Linked DNA regions of Methanocaldococcus jannaschii DSM 2661. The main gene of each other region encodes a partner of the protein of the gene in region 5 in a complex. Each region holds a gene or a part of one and is shown on either strand. Other genes may lie near its edges. The genes, in order: rpl7ae, MJ_RS06415, MJ_RS00925, MJ_RS00935 and MJ_RS02685.

Region 1 (3,682 bases), 700 kb from region 5 along the record:
GTAATCTTCAGCTCTTAAAGTGTTGAAATAAACGTCCTCATAACCAATTTCTCTAAACTCTTTTATTATTGCCCCTCTAACTTCTTTAATACCAGGAACATTTTCCATAACAAATATTTTTGGTTGTAAATCTCCAACAATCCTTATATATTCTAAAACTAATCTTCCAGTTTCGTCTTTATACAATCTATCATAAGGATTTTTCTCTCTCTTTGGATTAGCTCCTGTATAACCTTCACAGGGAGGACCGCCAATAATAACATCTACTTTTTTATTTTTGATGAACTTTTCTATCTCAATTGCATGAATTTCTCTAATATCATCATTAATAACAACAGGACTTAATTTTTTGGTTTTTTCATTTAGTGTTCCCAGTCTTTTTAGCCACTTTATATCTTCCTCTTCAAAAGGAAATTTGAATGGGTAGATTCCAACATAGCCCTTTAATTCTTTCAATTTGAATTCTCCAGGTCTTATTTTTTCATATATTTGACCATTAAAATTTAATGCATAAGAAAAAGCGGCATCTTCATTTAACTCTATAGCTACCAATGGCTCAAAACCCTCTTCCACGAACCCTCTTGAAAATCCCCCACATCCACAAAATAAATCAATAAATTTCAACATTATCACCAAAATAAAAGGTTATTTAAAAAATAAAATAAATTTAAAAATTTAAATTAAATACCAAAAAAGCCAAATAACTTATTGTGATTCTTGAGCTTTCTTTAACTCTGCCTTCATATCTTGATAGACTTTAGTCCATTTTAATTTTCTTGGATTTCTTCCCATTCTGTAGCTTTTCTCACATTTGGATGAGCAGAAATATAATACAGTCCCATCTTTTTCTACGACCATTTTTCCTTTTCCTGGCTCAATTTCATAACCACAAAAGCTGCATGTTCTCCATTCTGGCATAGCTATCCCCCTTTAATAGTGTTTCAGTGATTTTAAAATAATTTAAGATTAAATTATTTATCTTCTTCTGTCTAATGGTCTTGCTTCTCTCTCTGTTTCTCTTAACATAATAATGTCTCCAACTTTAACTGGACCTTTAACGTTTCTAACTAAAACTCTTCCAGTATCTTTTCCACCTAAGATTTTACATCTAACTTGTATAATTCCTCCAGTAACCCCTGTTCTACCAATGACTTCAATAACTTCAGCAGCTACTGCTTCCTTATAAACAAATTCATCTTCCATCCTCATCACCTAATATTAATGAAGGTTTAAAATTTATAAAAAAGTTAGTAGTAGTGTTTCATAATTTATATAATAATAACTATATACTATTGATTGATGGTTAAATAGCGTTCTAATAATTTACTGCTTCAAAACATTTACCTTTTCAATTAATACCTTTAACTCTTCAGCATCTCCTTCGTTGATGATAGCAACTGATGATGCAGCAACTTCCAATCCAGCAGCCTTACCTAAATCCTGCTTTGAAGCTACGTAAGCGTAAGGAATTCCTTTCTCTTCACATAAGTATGGGAGGTGAGCAACAACTTCTTCTGGTTTAACATCTTCAGCAATGATAACTAATTTTGCGATACCTCTTTCAACTGCCTTTGTAACTTCGTTAGCTCCTTTTTTGATTTTTTGTGCTTTTGCAACTGCATCTAATAGCTCTTTTTGAATTTCTTCTGGAACTTTAAATTTTACATAAACTGCCATGTCTTTCAACCTCCTTCATCTCTTTGCTAAAAAATGGGCAATCCGGAGGGAATTGCCCACTCCTACAGGGCTTTTGCACTTGTTGATATTTATAAGGAATTTTGCATCTATAAGGTGCATATTTTTATATAAGAAATATTTTCCTGCAAAAGCCCTGTAGTTATCATCGTGGCTTAGAATAGGTATAACAACATATTGACTTTTAGTATATAAAACTTTTGGGTAAGTTTATAAAATCCTCTCAATAGGCACCACCAATATATCTCTCGCTCCTAAAGCATGAAGCTTAGGAACTAAGGTAAATATCTCATCCTCATTAACAACGGCATGAATAGCTACCATATTATCGTCAGATAAAACCTTAGAAACTGTTGGACCAGCCATTCCTGGAATTAATTTTCTAATCTCTTCGACTTTATCCTTTGGGGCATTCATCATAATTAATCTTTTTGTTTCAGCAAATAAAACACTTTTTATGGCAATAACTATTTGATTTATTTTTTCTCTTTTCTCTTTATCTTTTAAGCTGTTTTTGTTTGCTATTAATCTTGTAGTTGATGAGACAATTTCATCTATAACTTTTAACCTATTCAACCTTAAAGTTGTTCCTGTAGATGTTAAATCACTAATTAAATCAGCTATTCCTATGAATGGAGCTATCTCTGTTGCTCCACTAAGTTCAATAATCTCAACTTTCTTATTTAATTTTTCAAAGTATTTTTTTGTTAGGTTTGGGAATTCTGTTGCTACTCTCATCCCTTCTTTTATATCGTCTATGCTGTTTATATTTGAGCTCTCTGGAGCGGCTAAAACCAGTTTTGCAAATCCAAAACCAAAATCTAATAGGAAATCAACTTTATCTTCAACATTTCTCTCTAAAACTAAATCATAGCCAGTTACTCCTATATCTGCAACACCATCAGCCACAAACTCCGGAATATCTCTTGCTCTTGCAAACATTACTTTGATGTTGTCATCTACAGTGTTAGCAAATAAACTTCTTCCCTTAACTGTAATCTTTAATCCTGCCTTCTCTAAAACTTTCATTACTGGCTCTGAAATCCTCCCTTTATTTGGTAATGCAAACATTATCATCTTCTCACGTAATTATTATATTCATGTATTTGTATTTTTTATTTTGCATCTCTTTCGTTGAATTTCTTTTTTTATTTTTTCTCCACTGACTCTAAGTAAGTTTGATACGCTTCTTGGGATTTTCCCATTATCAGATAAAATTTTTGCTATAATACTTGAAAGTAAAAAGATGGTATATATATGCTCTGCCTTTGTTCTGTGAATATGATGGGGATAGATATTTAACTCATCATACTCTTTAAATTCGTTATTGTCGCAATTATATTTTTTTTCGATATATTTTCTTAAATAGATAAGGAGTTGGTGTAATTGAATCAGCTCATCTTTATGCATTTAAATCACCGAAAGTGATGAGTGTTAAATTAACTGGCTTTTTTATGATTTTTGCATCTTTACAGAAAATTAAATTTGTCTTTTCATATAAGATGTCTATAAGTTTTTGAGTAACTGTCCCATTAATTATAATTGCGTCAATAGATTTATAGTTATCTGTATTATTAATTAACTCCTCAATACTAACAATTTCCTCTTTATCCCCATTAATAATTAACACTTTAGAATCTTCTAATTCAATAAGTTTTTCATAAAACTTTCGGTATTTGTTATATTTAGGTGGTAGTTCTTCATTATTAGATGGATTACACTCAACACTTGAAACTTCCACATCATCATTAGATGTTATACTTATTTCAGGTTTTATTTCTGGTATTGTTTGAATCCCCATATTTCTAATTTCATCTTTACATACTTTTTCATCAATTTTTTGTTTATCCTTTAATATTTGAGCCAATATATGCTCAGCAGGGATTTTACTTCTTAAACATTTCATAATTTCTTTTTTAGATAACTCTTCAACTTCCTTTCCTGGTGGAGCTCTTGCCACAAAATCAACATCACAAACTTGTAGTAA
Region 2 (3,695 bases), 700 kb from region 5 along the record:
TGGAGAAAATAGCCCTATGTATGGATTTTGAGGCGTTCTACTTAAGATTCATGGATGGTAAGGGAATTGTTGATGATATATTAGCAACAAACATAAAAGAGTTTGGAAGACATGAAGAACTTATAGACATATTGTATGAGCAGGCAATGAAGATGGTTGAAAGACAGATGAAGGCAGTAATTCCAGCTTTAAAAACAGAATTCTTAGAGAATGGAATTATATTAAATACATTAGATGTTGAGAAATATGCCCACAAATTTACCTTCCCAGCTCCAGGAAAAACAACTGGATTTGCTCATGACTATATAGTTCAAAAATATGGTGAGGATAAGCCAATCATAACTCTCTCCTATGGCCCTGACTTTGGAGTTGTTAGAGCTACAGATGCAGTTCATGAAAAATACAATTTCAACTTAAACTTAATAGTTGAGCAATTAATGGAGGAGATTCCTGAGGCATCTTTGGATGGAGGAGGTCATGAGTGTGCAGGTAGCTTGAAGTTTGTTGAGGGGTTAAGAGATAAAGTAATTGGTAGATTTATTGAAATCATCAAAAATATGAAGCCAAAAGAGCAATAAAAAATAATAAATAATTTTTTTAGATTTTTTTGCTCATCTCATATAAGAAGATAGCTAAATTACCTAAAGCTCCAATCTCATTTTCTACTATATATCTCCCTAAACCTTTCTCTAACTCTAATTTTGTGAAACCGGTTGAAGCTCCACAGAAAACAACCAAATCATTTTCTCCAACTTCATTAAAATCTACCTTCTCATCACAGATACTTTTATTTCCAATTAAAAACACTTTCTCAGGTCTTAAAACTTCTATAGCATCATCTAACTCTTCAAAGAATAAAACATTCTTTCCTAATTTGTATGCCATTTTATGTAGTGTTGGAATTCCACTCTGAGCAGCTGATGCAGTTGCCTTTGTTACAACTATTGTGTTGATATCAAATCCATAAGCGATTCTTCCAAACTCTTCTACTTGCTTAGCACTGTATGTGTTATGCAAACAAATAAACATTTTTCTCACCTTTTTAGTTTTTTGTATTTTTTTATTTATTTTTCATTTTTTTATTTTAAGTTTTCTTTAATCACCCTGGCTATAGCTCTACTTAAAGCCACAGGAACACTTTCCCCAATCTGATTATAACAGCTTCTTATACCTCCAGCGAATAGATGGTAATCAGGATAACTCATCAACCTTGCCTGTTCTCTTGGTGTCAATAATCTATCTTCATAAGGGTGGATAAAGAACCTCTTACCCATAACTGTCTCAGCTAATTTAAGTGGATGCAACCTTATATAATTCCCCAACCTTCTATTGGCTCCTTTGAAATAGATAAATGCATCTCCCCAACCTAATTTATGGACTCTCTTCCTAAACCTTGCAGGTAGAGCGGCGAATTCATGATTTGGGACATCTCTACCTTTATACATTAAATCTCCTATTGCCTCAATAACAGTTTTTGGCTGAGTTTTTTCTGGGTTAATTTCTATGTTTGAAACAAAAACTCTTCTTCTAACAGATGGATTTCCGTAATCTTCAGCTCTTAAAGTGTTGAAATAAACGTCCTCATAACCAATTTCTCTAAACTCTTTTATTATTGCCCCTCTAACTTCTTTAATACCAGGAACATTTTCCATAACAAATATTTTTGGTTGTAAATCTCCAACAATCCTTATATATTCTAAAACTAATCTTCCAGTTTCGTCTTTATACAATCTATCATAAGGATTTTTCTCTCTCTTTGGATTAGCTCCTGTATAACCTTCACAGGGAGGACCGCCAATAATAACATCTACTTTTTTATTTTTGATGAACTTTTCTATCTCAATTGCATGAATTTCTCTAATATCATCATTAATAACAACAGGACTTAATTTTTTGGTTTTTTCATTTAGTGTTCCCAGTCTTTTTAGCCACTTTATATCTTCCTCTTCAAAAGGAAATTTGAATGGGTAGATTCCAACATAGCCCTTTAATTCTTTCAATTTGAATTCTCCAGGTCTTATTTTTTCATATATTTGACCATTAAAATTTAATGCATAAGAAAAAGCGGCATCTTCATTTAACTCTATAGCTACCAATGGCTCAAAACCCTCTTCCACGAACCCTCTTGAAAATCCCCCACATCCACAAAATAAATCAATAAATTTCAACATTATCACCAAAATAAAAGGTTATTTAAAAAATAAAATAAATTTAAAAATTTAAATTAAATACCAAAAAAGCCAAATAACTTATTGTGATTCTTGAGCTTTCTTTAACTCTGCCTTCATATCTTGATAGACTTTAGTCCATTTTAATTTTCTTGGATTTCTTCCCATTCTGTAGCTTTTCTCACATTTGGATGAGCAGAAATATAATACAGTCCCATCTTTTTCTACGACCATTTTTCCTTTTCCTGGCTCAATTTCATAACCACAAAAGCTGCATGTTCTCCATTCTGGCATAGCTATCCCCCTTTAATAGTGTTTCAGTGATTTTAAAATAATTTAAGATTAAATTATTTATCTTCTTCTGTCTAATGGTCTTGCTTCTCTCTCTGTTTCTCTTAACATAATAATGTCTCCAACTTTAACTGGACCTTTAACGTTTCTAACTAAAACTCTTCCAGTATCTTTTCCACCTAAGATTTTACATCTAACTTGTATAATTCCTCCAGTAACCCCTGTTCTACCAATGACTTCAATAACTTCAGCAGCTACTGCTTCCTTATAAACAAATTCATCTTCCATCCTCATCACCTAATATTAATGAAGGTTTAAAATTTATAAAAAAGTTAGTAGTAGTGTTTCATAATTTATATAATAATAACTATATACTATTGATTGATGGTTAAATAGCGTTCTAATAATTTACTGCTTCAAAACATTTACCTTTTCAATTAATACCTTTAACTCTTCAGCATCTCCTTCGTTGATGATAGCAACTGATGATGCAGCAACTTCCAATCCAGCAGCCTTACCTAAATCCTGCTTTGAAGCTACGTAAGCGTAAGGAATTCCTTTCTCTTCACATAAGTATGGGAGGTGAGCAACAACTTCTTCTGGTTTAACATCTTCAGCAATGATAACTAATTTTGCGATACCTCTTTCAACTGCCTTTGTAACTTCGTTAGCTCCTTTTTTGATTTTTTGTGCTTTTGCAACTGCATCTAATAGCTCTTTTTGAATTTCTTCTGGAACTTTAAATTTTACATAAACTGCCATGTCTTTCAACCTCCTTCATCTCTTTGCTAAAAAATGGGCAATCCGGAGGGAATTGCCCACTCCTACAGGGCTTTTGCACTTGTTGATATTTATAAGGAATTTTGCATCTATAAGGTGCATATTTTTATATAAGAAATATTTTCCTGCAAAAGCCCTGTAGTTATCATCGTGGCTTAGAATAGGTATAACAACATATTGACTTTTAGTATATAAAACTTTTGGGTAAGTTTATAAAATCCTCTCAATAGGCACCACCAATATATCTCTCGCTCCTAAAGCATGAAGCTTAGGAACTAAGGTAAATATCTCATCCTCATTAACAACGGCATGAATAGCTACCATATTATCGTCAGATAAAACCTTAGAAACTGTTGGACCAGCCATTCCTGGAATTAATTTTCTAATCTCTTCGACTTTATCCTTTGGGGCATTCATCATAATTAATCTTTTTGTTTCAGCAAATAAAACACTTTT
Region 3 (3,612 bases), 270 kb from region 5 along the record:
TTGCTCAATAAAATCTCACACTTCAAAAAAATTGGATTATAAAATTAACGAAGAGTTAAAAAAAGAGTATTATCATGAAATAGCTAAGGTTTTGTCAGAGTATGATGTTGATAATATTTTGGTCGCAGGGCCAGGATTTGCAAAAAATAGCTTTTATAATTTTATTTCCTCTCAATACCCAGAGCTTAAAAATAAAATAGTTGTGGAGAGCATATCAACAACCTCAAGAGCTGGATTAAATGAGGTTATTAAAAGAGGAATTATTAATAGAATATATGCTGAATCAAGGGTTGCAAAAGAAACACAATTGATAGAAAAGCTTTTGGAAGAGATTGCTAAAAAGGGATTGGCTGTTTATGGTATTGATGAAGTAAAAAAAGCTTTAGAATATTCAGCTATAGACACATTATTAGTTTCAGATAGCTTAGTAAGAAATCATGAGATAGAAAAAATAATAGATACTACTGAAGAGATGGGTGGGAAGGTAGTTATCGTTTCCTCTGAACATGATGCTGGAAAGCAATTAAAAGCCTTAGGAGGAATAGCCGGTTTATTAAGATTCCCTATTGAATAATTACTCTTGAATAGGACTTTCGCAGTTTATATATTGAATTTGGAATTTAGATGCCTAAAAGGCATCATTTTCCTTATAGAGATTTATTCCTGCGAAAGTCCTATTTGAACTCTTTTTAAATGTTCTCTAAGCTTAAGATTTTGAATAAAAGTAACAATATCTCCATGGGTTTTTTCTAAGATTCCTCTACTAATATCCTGCTTCCTTCTCAAATTATCCACTACGTGATAATAATCAAAGTTCATTAAAAATTCATATAAATCTTCCATAAATTTGAAATACCTTTCAACCTCTGCTAAATTATCATTTTTCATTGCCTCTAATACCTCTCTCCTCAACTCTCCAATCACATCAGCTAATCCTAAGATGTAGTTCTCTTCTTTAATAAAATCAAGCTCTTTGAAACTTGGAATCTTATTATCAAACTTTATCATATACAAAGATAATGCCTCAACAAATTCCTGTTGAGGGGTAGATAAATATCCAACAAACTCTGGGAATGTTGCTAAACTATTTAGTTTTTTAATTTTTTCTGATATCTCATTTAATTTGTCTTTAAACTCATCTTTATCGTCTGATTTGTGAATTTTTCTAATTAACATTGCACAATCTCTTGTTATTTCCCTTGATAACTTTAAAATTTCTTCTCTAACACTATCTTTATTTGCAAGGTAGTTTATTAGATAATTTAGCTCATCCATTGCTACCACCAAAAATTTTATATACCCTATTGTTAGTATTTGTTTATACACTCCTTTTCTTTTATTACACTAATCCGTTATTAATTTATACCTCAAATAATGCAAACCTGAAAAGCCCGGGTAGGGCAATGACAGGTTTGCAAAATATAGTGTCTTCCAAAATCAATAAAATTAATTTAAGGAACATTGAACGCCTTTAAGGCGTTCATTAATACCTTAGTTATTTCAAAAGTTTTGAAAGACACTATAAAAAAGCTATTTAGATATTAAACCAAACAAAACACTCAAATAAAAGATTTTAAAGATATCAATAAATATGCTGGAGGTTAGATTATGGGGTTAAATATTAACAGACCAAGAAGAGGTTCATTAGCATTCAGTCCAAGAAAAAGAGCAAAAAGACCAGTTCCAAGAATTAGAAGCTGGCCAGAAGAGGATACAGTAAGGTTACAGGCATTTCCAGTATATAAAGCAGGAATGAGCCATGCATTTATTAAAGAAGATAATCCAAAAAGTCCAAATGCTGGACAGGAGGTATTTACTCCAATCACAATATTAGAAGCTCCACCAATCAACGTATGTGCTATAAGAGTTTATGGAAGAAATGAAAGAAACTACTTAACAACATTAACAGAAGTTTGGGCAGACAACTTAGACAAAGAATTAGAAAGAAAAATTAAACTCCCTAAAAAAGAAGACAGAAAGACCGTTGAAGATTTAGAAGCATTAAAAGACAAAATTGAAGATGTTAGAGTTCTCGTTCATACAAATCCAAAATTAACATGCCTTCCAAAGAAAAAACCAGAAATCTTAGAAATTAGAATTGGAGGAAAAGATATTGAAGAAAGATTAAACTACGCTAAAGAGATTTTAGGTAAGCAGTTAAACATTACAGATGTCTTCCAAGAAGGAGAGTTAGTCGATACAATTGGAGTTACAAAAGGTAAAGGATTCCAAGGACAAGTTAAAAGATGGGGAGTTAAAATACAATTTGGTAAGCACGCAAGAAAAGGAGTAGGAAGACACGTTGGTTCTATTGGTCCATGGCAACCAAAGATGGTTATGTGGAGTGTTCCAATGCCAGGTCAAATGGGATACCACCAAAGAACTGAATACAACAAGAGAATATTAAAGATTGGAAACAATGGGGATGAAATTACACCAAAAGGTGGATTCTTACACTACGGGGTTATAAGAAACAACTATGTTGTATTAAAAGGTTCAGTTCAAGGGCCTGCAAAGAGATTAATTGTATTAAGAAGAGCTATAAGACCACAGGAGCCATTAATCAAAGTACCTGAAATTACATACATAAGTACAACATCAAAGCAAGGTAAGTAAATAAAATACTTTAAAATAATTGAGAGAGAAGGTGAATAATAATGAAGGCTGTTGTTTATAATTTAAATGGAGAGGCAGTAAAAGAAATTGACTTACCAGCAGTATTTGAAGAAGAATACAGACCAGATTTAATTAAGAGAGCTTTCTTATCTGCATTTACAGCAAGATTACAGCCAAAAGGTTCAGACCCATTGGCAGGATTAAGAACAAGTGCTAAAAACATTGGTAAAGGACACGGTAGGGCAAGAGTAGATAGAGTTCCACAAGGATGGGCTGCAAGAGTTCCACAAGCAGTTGGTGGAAGAAGAGCACACCCACCAAAAGTTGAGAAAATATTATGGGAAAGAGTAAATAAAAAAGAAAGAATTAAAGCAATAAAGAGTGCTATTGCAGCTACAGCAAACCCTGAATTAGTTAAAGAAAGAGGACATGTCTTTGAGACTGAAAATCTCCCAATTATTGTTGAAAGTTCATTTGAAGAGTTGCAAAAAACAAAAGATGTATTTGCAGTATTTGAAAAATTAGGAATCAGTGATGATGTTATAAGAGCTAAGAACGGAATTAAGATTAGAGCTGGAAAAGGTAAGATGAGAGGAAGAAAATACAAAAAACCAAGAAGTATCTTAGTTGTTGTTGGAGATAAATGCAACGCTATATTGGCTTCAAGAAACTTACCAGGAGTTGATGTTATAACTGCTAAAGATTTGGGAATTATCCATTTAGCTCCTGGGGGAGTTGCTGGAAGATTAACCGTATGGACTGAAAGTGCATTAGAGAAATTAAAAGAGAGATTTGAATAAATAAAATAAAAATGCAGAAACAAGGGGATAAAAATGGATGCCTTCGATGTAATAAAAGCTCCAGTAGTTACAGAAAAAACTGTTAGAATGATTGAAGAGGAAAACAAATTAGTATTTTACGTTGATAGGAGAGCTACAAAGCAGGATATAAAGAGAGCTATGAAAGAGTTGTTTGATGTTGAAGTTGAGAAAGTAA
Region 4 (3,819 bases), 270 kb from region 5 along the record:
AAGAAAGATTAAACTACGCTAAAGAGATTTTAGGTAAGCAGTTAAACATTACAGATGTCTTCCAAGAAGGAGAGTTAGTCGATACAATTGGAGTTACAAAAGGTAAAGGATTCCAAGGACAAGTTAAAAGATGGGGAGTTAAAATACAATTTGGTAAGCACGCAAGAAAAGGAGTAGGAAGACACGTTGGTTCTATTGGTCCATGGCAACCAAAGATGGTTATGTGGAGTGTTCCAATGCCAGGTCAAATGGGATACCACCAAAGAACTGAATACAACAAGAGAATATTAAAGATTGGAAACAATGGGGATGAAATTACACCAAAAGGTGGATTCTTACACTACGGGGTTATAAGAAACAACTATGTTGTATTAAAAGGTTCAGTTCAAGGGCCTGCAAAGAGATTAATTGTATTAAGAAGAGCTATAAGACCACAGGAGCCATTAATCAAAGTACCTGAAATTACATACATAAGTACAACATCAAAGCAAGGTAAGTAAATAAAATACTTTAAAATAATTGAGAGAGAAGGTGAATAATAATGAAGGCTGTTGTTTATAATTTAAATGGAGAGGCAGTAAAAGAAATTGACTTACCAGCAGTATTTGAAGAAGAATACAGACCAGATTTAATTAAGAGAGCTTTCTTATCTGCATTTACAGCAAGATTACAGCCAAAAGGTTCAGACCCATTGGCAGGATTAAGAACAAGTGCTAAAAACATTGGTAAAGGACACGGTAGGGCAAGAGTAGATAGAGTTCCACAAGGATGGGCTGCAAGAGTTCCACAAGCAGTTGGTGGAAGAAGAGCACACCCACCAAAAGTTGAGAAAATATTATGGGAAAGAGTAAATAAAAAAGAAAGAATTAAAGCAATAAAGAGTGCTATTGCAGCTACAGCAAACCCTGAATTAGTTAAAGAAAGAGGACATGTCTTTGAGACTGAAAATCTCCCAATTATTGTTGAAAGTTCATTTGAAGAGTTGCAAAAAACAAAAGATGTATTTGCAGTATTTGAAAAATTAGGAATCAGTGATGATGTTATAAGAGCTAAGAACGGAATTAAGATTAGAGCTGGAAAAGGTAAGATGAGAGGAAGAAAATACAAAAAACCAAGAAGTATCTTAGTTGTTGTTGGAGATAAATGCAACGCTATATTGGCTTCAAGAAACTTACCAGGAGTTGATGTTATAACTGCTAAAGATTTGGGAATTATCCATTTAGCTCCTGGGGGAGTTGCTGGAAGATTAACCGTATGGACTGAAAGTGCATTAGAGAAATTAAAAGAGAGATTTGAATAAATAAAATAAAAATGCAGAAACAAGGGGATAAAAATGGATGCCTTCGATGTAATAAAAGCTCCAGTAGTTACAGAAAAAACTGTTAGAATGATTGAAGAGGAAAACAAATTAGTATTTTACGTTGATAGGAGAGCTACAAAGCAGGATATAAAGAGAGCTATGAAAGAGTTGTTTGATGTTGAAGTTGAGAAAGTAAATACATTAATAACACCAAAAGGGGAAAAGAAAGCTTACGTTAAGTTGAAAGAAGGATATGACGCAAGTAAAATAGCAGCAAGCTTAGGAATCTACTAAATTAAATAAATTTTTAAATAATTGAAACACTTAAAAATTTATCACAAGTGGTGGTGAAGATGGGAAAAAGATTAATCTCTCAAAGAAGAGGTAGGGGTTCTTCAGTATATACTTGCCCTTCACACAAAAGAAGGGGAGAAGCAAAATACAGAAGATTTGATGAATTAGAGAAAAAAGGAAAAGTTTTAGGTAAAATTGTTGATATATTACACGACCCAGGAAGAAGTGCTCCAGTTGCAAAAGTTGAATACGAAACAGGAGAAGAAGGATTGTTAGTTGTTCCAGAAGGTGTAAAAGTTGGAGATATTATTGAGTGTGGTGTCTCTGCAGAAATAAAGCCAGGAAATATCTTACCATTGGGAGCTATTCCAGAGGGAATTCCTGTCTTCAACATAGAAACAGTTCCAGGAGATGGAGGAAAATTAGTTAGAGCAGGAGGTTGTTATGCACACATATTGACACACGATGGAGAAAGAACTTATGTTAAATTGCCATCAGGACACATCAAAGCTTTACACTCAATGTGTAGAGCTACAATTGGAGTTGTTGCTGGTGGAGGAAGAAAAGAGAAACCATTCGTTAAGGCTGGTAAGAAGTATCACGCAATGAAAGCTAAGGCAGTTAAGTGGCCAAGAGTTAGAGGAGTTGCAATGAACGCTGTCGATCACCCATTCGGTGGAGGAAGACACCAACACACTGGAAAACCAACTACTGTTTCAAGAAAGAAAGTTCCACCAGGAAGAAAGGTTGGACATATATCTGCAAGAAGAACTGGAGTCAGGAAATAATTTCCTCTCTTATTTATTAAGTTTTTGAATAAAATTAGATAAAATAAACACAAACAAAACACATAATAATTTAAGGTGACTAAATATGGCATCTGCAAGGAGAAGAAGAATTAAAAAGAAAAAACAAGTAATTTCAAAAAAGATAGAGTTTAGATACAGAGGATACACATTAGAAGAACTTCAACAAATGCCTTTAAGAGAGTTTGCAAAGTTGTTGCCTGCAAGACAGAGAAGAACATTATTGAGAGGTTTAACCCCACAACAGAAAAAATTAGCTATGAAAATTAAAAAAGCAAGAAGATTATTAAACAAAGGTAAAGAACCAAGAATTATAAGAACACACTGCAGAGACTTTGTTATAACACCAGATATGGTTGGATTAACCTTTGGTGTCTATAACGGAAAAGAGTTCGTTGAAGTTAAAGTAACTCCAGAAATGATTGGACACTACTTAGGAGAGTTCTCATTAACAAGAAAACCAGTTCAGCACGGAGCTCCTGGTATGGGAGCTACAAGAAGCTCAATGTTCGTTCCAATCAAGTAAATTCTTTACCTTTCTTTTTTTATTAATAGGGGATATTTACTTATTTGGATAAAAGATTTTATAAATAGGTTTCTACCATTTTAAAGAGATTTGTAAATGGATAAGGATTTGGATAATTCTCTTCTATTAAATCTTCATAGTTGTTTTTAATATATTCCCAAAAATCTACTGTGATTCCGGCTTCTTTTAATTCTATACTTAATTCATTGGCTATATTGTAATCCTTATCTCTAATTTCCCTGTTTATTACTAATTTATAAAACTTTCTTCCTTTAATTTCATAGTTATATCTATAGCCCAGTTGTGAATACAACAGCATTAAATTGGTGATGACTCTATCCATGTCATTAGCATTTCTATTTTTTATTACTTTCATAATTTGAGATAATAAAGAATAACGTTCAAAATAAGATTGTAATCCTGTATTTGTTTGTAATCTACATTTATACCTCTTAACCTCCAAATATTTCCCATAATAAAACTCATAAAGAATTATAAAATACAAAACAAAAACTGTATCAAATAAATATCCTTTTCTTTTTCTTTCTCCATTTTCAATTCTTATTATTTCAGGAATTAATCTCTCGTTATCAATTTTAGAATTTTTAAACTCAATAAGGATTGCATATTTATTTAAAACCTTCTTCAAATGTCTTGGATTCGTAAAATTGATAGCTTTAAAGAATCTCTCAAGCTTTTCAGCAATTTTATCATCATTAAAGAAATCATATTGTTTAATAAAATCCTTTAATTCATAAGATTTTGGCATACTAAATGAAATATTAAAAATCTTTTCCAAATACTCTTCTGCTTTTATAATATCTTTATATTTTGTTTTAATAGCCTTAGAAACAGCATCTTTATCAACAGCTACAAAATAAACAATATTTTTA
Region 5 (3,794 bases):
TACACCTGGTAGAATTATCTTATCACAAGCCAATAACTCCTCACTGTTGTTTGTTATTATTACCTTATCATAGAGTTCAACTGCCTTTTGAATACTTCTCAAATTCCCTGCGTTGTAATCAATTATTCCAATCATTTTCATCCCTAAAATTTAGAGTTCTTGAACTTCTTTTATTGTATCTAAAATCTTCTTTAGAGCTCTTTTGGCATCTTCCTCACTCTTTAAACCAGTAATAACGACCTTACCACTACCAAATATTAAAACAACAACCTTCGGGTCATCCAACCTATAAACTAACCCTGGGAATTGTTCTGGCTCATATTCAGTTCCTTCAACCATTAAGGCAATGTCATCTAAATTTGGCTCAATTCCTAAATCAGCTGTTGCGACCATATTTTGGATTTTAATTTCAGGGTTTTCAATAACATCAATTCCGGCATCTTTTAACTCTTTTATAATCTTTTTAATGGCTATTTCTGCCTCTTCTTTGCTCTTAGCTCCAGTACAATTTACCTTTCCACTTCTAAATATTAATAAAGCAACTTTTGGCACTGATAATCTACAAACTAACCCTGGGAATTGTTCTGGCTCATATTCAGCATTTTCTAAAATCATAGCAACCTCTTCTAAATCAATATTGTCTCCAATTTTTGTTGAGACTACAACATTAACAATCTTAATTTCTGGTTCCATGATTTTCACCTATTTAACAACTAACTTAGATATTATATAAAAACCCCATATATAAATACTTTATATATAAATACTTTTAAATATTACATAAAATTTGTATATTTAACTTAATAAATGTAATATTTAAAAATAAAAAAAGAAAGTAGAAAATTTATCCGAATAAAGCTGCCAATCCAGCAACTGCAGCTGTATCTTCTTCCTTCTTCTCTTCTTTTTTCTCTTCTTCTTTCTTCTCTTCAGCAGCAGCTGCTGGAGCTGCAGCAGCTGGAGCAGCTGCAACAGGCATTGCAGCGTTTGCAATAGCTTCTTCAATATCTACTCCTTCCAATCCAGCAACTAATGCTTTAACTCTTGCATCATCAACTTCTACACCAGCAGCTGATAAAACTGCCTTAATTGCATCTTCTGTGATTTCTTTTCCTGCACTGTGCAATAATAAAGCTGCATATATGTATTCCATAATTTACACCTCCAAATGTTCTCCTTTGTGTTTTATTTATTTGTTTTAACCGTAATATCTAAACAATATTAATTTGAAGTAGAGTTTGCAATTCACTATTTATAATTAGTTATTTATATTTTTCGGTTAGAACAATAGGGCTAATCCAGCCGCTCCTGTATCTTCTTCTTTCTTCTCTTCCTCTTTTTTCTCTTCTTCTTTCTCTTCCTCAGCTGCTGGAGCAGCTGAAACTTCTACTGAGGACAACTTAGCTTTAATGTCTTCATCCAATGCTTCGTCAGGCAATTTTGAAGCTAAAGCTAATGCCTGAGCCTGAGCTTTCGCTAATATGTCTCCAGCTGTTTCTTTTGTTACGAATGCTGTCTCTACTGATAAAGCTCTTGCGTTTATGAATGCCTTCTGTATTAAGAATGGCAATACTTCTTTTGCTGGATATGCTGTGTTAAATGCCAAGTTAAATGCGTTTTGGTATGCAGCTTGTATGTCAGCTAATAACTTCTCTTCATCAACCTTTAAGACATCTGGTGTGTAGATAATTCCATCTTCATAAACAGCTAAGATATTTAAACCAACTTTTATTGGCTTGATTCCTAATCTGTCTAAGACAGCTGCCAATTTTGGTGAAACAACTTCTCCTTTTTTAACAACAACTTTATCTTCTTTAATTGCAATTTTACCTTTTTCTATCGCAGCTGGAATACCAACACTTTTAAGCTCTCCTAAGAAAGGTCCTGGAGGCATTCCAGTTGAACCTTTCTCAACTTTAATGTCACAAGGAGCTATTTGTCCTCCTCTTACAGGAGCAGGACTTTTGTTCTCTTCTAATAATTTGTATAACTTGAATGGGTTCATGTCTGTAACTAATATAGCCGCCCCTCTCTCAACGTAGTTTGCTAACTCAGCTAATTTTGGATTGTTTAATTCTTCAGCAGCTTCTTTTAAAGCTCTTATAATTAAGGTGTTTCTTGACATTCTTAATTTAACTTTGTCCCTGATTTTATCTCTAATCTCTTGCAATTGAGGGGCAGGAACGTCCATCATATCTACAATAGCCACTACAGGCTTACTTTTAATAAGCCCCTTGAGTGTTTTAACTTCTTCAATTTTCCATGGGGCTACGTGTGCTTTCACTTTTGTTTCCATTTCTATCCCCTTCACTTATTATTATTTATTTTTTCTTAGCCTTCTCTTTCTTAACCTTTACAGCAGGACCCATGGTTAGCTTGACATAAGCATCTTTTATGTGGTAGAGACCTTTTTCATACTTCTTAGCAACAACGTTTAAAACTGCCTCTATGTTATCAACTATCTGCTCATCTGTCATTTTTTCATTTCCAACTAACACTTGGAAGTATGGCTTATCTCTTGTGTTTATAACAACTGTTTTCTTTAATCTTTCAACTAATGGTTTTATGTTTGCGTTAGCTGGAACTGGTTTTGGCATCTTTCCTCTTGGCCCTAATATAACCCCCATATATCTACCAATTAATGGCATTAAATCTGCCTGTGCTATAAAGAAGTCATGGGCTTTAGCTATTTTTCTTAATTTTCTTTTGTTTTTACCTAATTCTTCAATTTCTTCTTTTCTAATAACAGTTAATCCTAATTCTTCTGCCTGTTTAGCTAAATCTCCAGTTCCAATAACTGCTATTTTAGCTTCTTTCCCTCTTCCATGAGGAAGCACTACTTCTGTTTTTATTCTGTTCTCTGGCTTCCTCATGTCAATCTCTTTGAGGGTTGCTATGAATTCAAATGACTGTGTGAAGTTTCTCGGCTTCGCGAGTTCGCGAGCCTCCTTCACCGCTTGCAACAGTGCTTCTCTGTCCATAGTCATCCTCCTTTCTTTTTTATATTTAACAAAAAGCATCCATATTATATGGTATCTGATATAAATATTTTACTTAAAAAAGATGAGGCTATTTTATAAATCTTTAATAGCAAATTTCAGGAAATTTTGAAAAATTTTATATTGCTAAGATATCAGAAACCATATATAAAATTTTCGGTTGAGTGAAAATGAGAATTAAATAGTAGAATAAAGTCTCAAAATCCGTAGATTTTATAAGATTATAGGAAAATAATTCTATTCTGACTTTATATAGTAAATTCAACTGGCTAAAATAGTTTTATTTTCTATGAAGCTAATTTTATCTCTATATGCTAAATAAACAAAAAAGCTTCAGAAGTTGAGTTTCATTCCCTTAGAGTCTGATTTTGGTATCTATCTAAATAAGATTTCTTGAAAAGTGTGCTTTGATAAAGTTTTCATCCCAAATCGCTGATTTTAATATAGTAGATATTGAGTGGAATATACAAAAAGAAAAAAAGATATTTCATTTCGAATGGGTCTGATTTTAATCATTCAACGAGACAAACCACAAACCATAATAACAAAAATTAAAAACCCAACTGCCCAAAATTATCAACAGACACAATATAAATATAATACATATTTTATCACCCTATCAATGTAAATATGCATGCTAACAGAATGATGCACATAACTTCTTAATTGAGTATTTGTCTTTTCAGCCACAATTCTCCTAAATTAATTAGTGTGGTACTTTAATAATACCTTCTTTTTGTAAACATCTTTTTACTGTATTAAAATCTCTGCCAATCCTTTTCCTTATTTGATTAA

The links.
Region 1: MJ_RS02685 (region 5) and rpl7ae share a complex: the UniProt entries of both Methanocaldococcus jannaschii proteins name them as parts of the 50S ribosomal subunit.
Region 2: MJ_RS02685 (region 5) and MJ_RS06415 share a complex: the UniProt entries of both Methanocaldococcus jannaschii proteins name them as parts of the 50S ribosomal subunit.
Region 3: MJ_RS02685 (region 5) and MJ_RS00925 share a complex: the UniProt entries of both Methanocaldococcus jannaschii proteins name them as parts of the 50S ribosomal subunit.
Region 4: MJ_RS02685 (region 5) and MJ_RS00935 share a complex: the UniProt entries of both Methanocaldococcus jannaschii proteins name them as parts of the 50S ribosomal subunit.

What each region holds. Positions count from the first base shown.
Region 1 is NC_000909.1:1,145,572-1,149,253, forward strand. The notes cover bases 1-2,826. They hold rpl7ae (50S ribosomal protein L7Ae), read right to left. Parts: upstream 1,678-2,826; coding sequence 1,324-1,677; downstream 1-1,323. Other genes in these bases: MJ_RS06410 (DNA cytosine methyltransferase), read right to left, coding at 1-627; MJ_RS06415 (50S ribosomal protein L24e), read right to left, coding at 706-918; MJ_RS06420 (30S ribosomal protein S28e), read right to left, coding at 976-1,203; hisG (ATP phosphoribosyltransferase), read right to left, coding at 1,906-2,772; MJ_RS06435 (UPF0058 family protein), read right to left, coding at 2,794-2,826. Outside these bases: more of MJ_RS06435, read right to left, coding at 2,827-3,105; DNA primase DnaG, read right to left, coding at 3,098-3,682. UniProt on the Methanocaldococcus jannaschii protein: Multifunctional RNA-binding protein that recognizes the K-turn motif in ribosomal RNA, the RNA component of RNase P, box H/ACA, box C/D and box C'/D' sRNAs.
Region 2 is NC_000909.1:1,144,028-1,147,722, forward strand. What follows is about bases 857-3,695. They hold MJ_RS06415 (50S ribosomal protein L24e), read right to left. Parts: upstream 2,463-3,695; coding sequence 2,250-2,462; downstream 857-2,249. Other genes in these bases: MJ_RS06405 (RecB-family nuclease), read right to left, coding at 857-1,029; MJ_RS06410 (DNA cytosine methyltransferase), read right to left, coding at 1,080-2,171; MJ_RS06420 (30S ribosomal protein S28e), read right to left, coding at 2,520-2,747; rpl7ae (50S ribosomal protein L7Ae), read right to left, coding at 2,868-3,221; hisG (ATP phosphoribosyltransferase), read right to left, coding at 3,450-3,695. In the rest of the region: MJ_RS06400 (DHH family phosphoesterase), read left to right, coding at 1-578; more of MJ_RS06405, read right to left, coding at 598-856. UniProt on the Methanocaldococcus jannaschii protein: Binds to the 23S rRNA.
Region 3 is NC_000909.1:176,812-180,423, forward strand. The notes cover bases 857-3,612. They hold MJ_RS00925 (50S ribosomal protein L3), read left to right. Parts: upstream 857-1,608; coding sequence 1,609-2,616; downstream 2,617-3,612. Other genes in these bases: MJ_RS00920 (translin family protein), read right to left, coding at 857-1,275; rpl4p (50S ribosomal protein L4), read left to right, coding at 2,658-3,416; MJ_RS00935 (50S ribosomal protein L23), read left to right, coding at 3,450-3,612. Outside these bases: MJ_RS00915 (mRNA surveillance protein pelota), read left to right, coding at 1-574; more of MJ_RS00920, read right to left, coding at 658-856. UniProt on the Methanocaldococcus jannaschii protein: One of the primary rRNA binding proteins, it binds directly near the 3'-end of the 23S rRNA, where it nucleates assembly of the 50S subunit.
Region 4 is NC_000909.1:178,928-182,746, forward strand. The notes cover bases 1-2,963. They hold MJ_RS00935 (50S ribosomal protein L23), read left to right. Parts: upstream 1-1,333; coding sequence 1,334-1,594; downstream 1,595-2,963. Other genes in these bases: MJ_RS00925 (50S ribosomal protein L3), read left to right, coding at 1-500; rpl4p (50S ribosomal protein L4), read left to right, coding at 542-1,300; MJ_RS00940 (50S ribosomal protein L2), read left to right, coding at 1,654-2,382; rpsS (30S ribosomal protein S19), read left to right, coding at 2,468-2,926. In the rest of the region: MJ_RS09825 (hypothetical protein), read right to left, coding at 2,985-3,725. UniProt on the Methanocaldococcus jannaschii protein: Binds to 23S rRNA. One of the proteins that surrounds the polypeptide exit tunnel on the outside of the ribosome.
Region 5 is NC_000909.1:447,576-451,369, forward strand. What follows is about bases 289-3,226. They hold MJ_RS02685 (50S ribosomal protein L10), read right to left. Parts: upstream 2,297-3,226; coding sequence 1,280-2,296; downstream 289-1,279. Other genes in these bases: MJ_RS02675 (TATA-box-binding protein), read right to left, coding at 289-693; rpl12p (50S ribosomal protein P1), read right to left, coding at 845-1,153; MJ_RS02690 (50S ribosomal protein L1), read right to left, coding at 2,322-2,981. Outside these bases: imidazole glycerol phosphate synthase subunit HisH, read right to left, coding at 1-135; more of MJ_RS02675, read right to left, coding at 151-288; MJ_RS09925 (helix-turn-helix domain-containing protein), read right to left, coding at 3,706-3,794. UniProt on the Methanocaldococcus jannaschii protein: Forms part of the ribosomal stalk, playing a central role in the interaction of the ribosome with GTP-bound translation factors.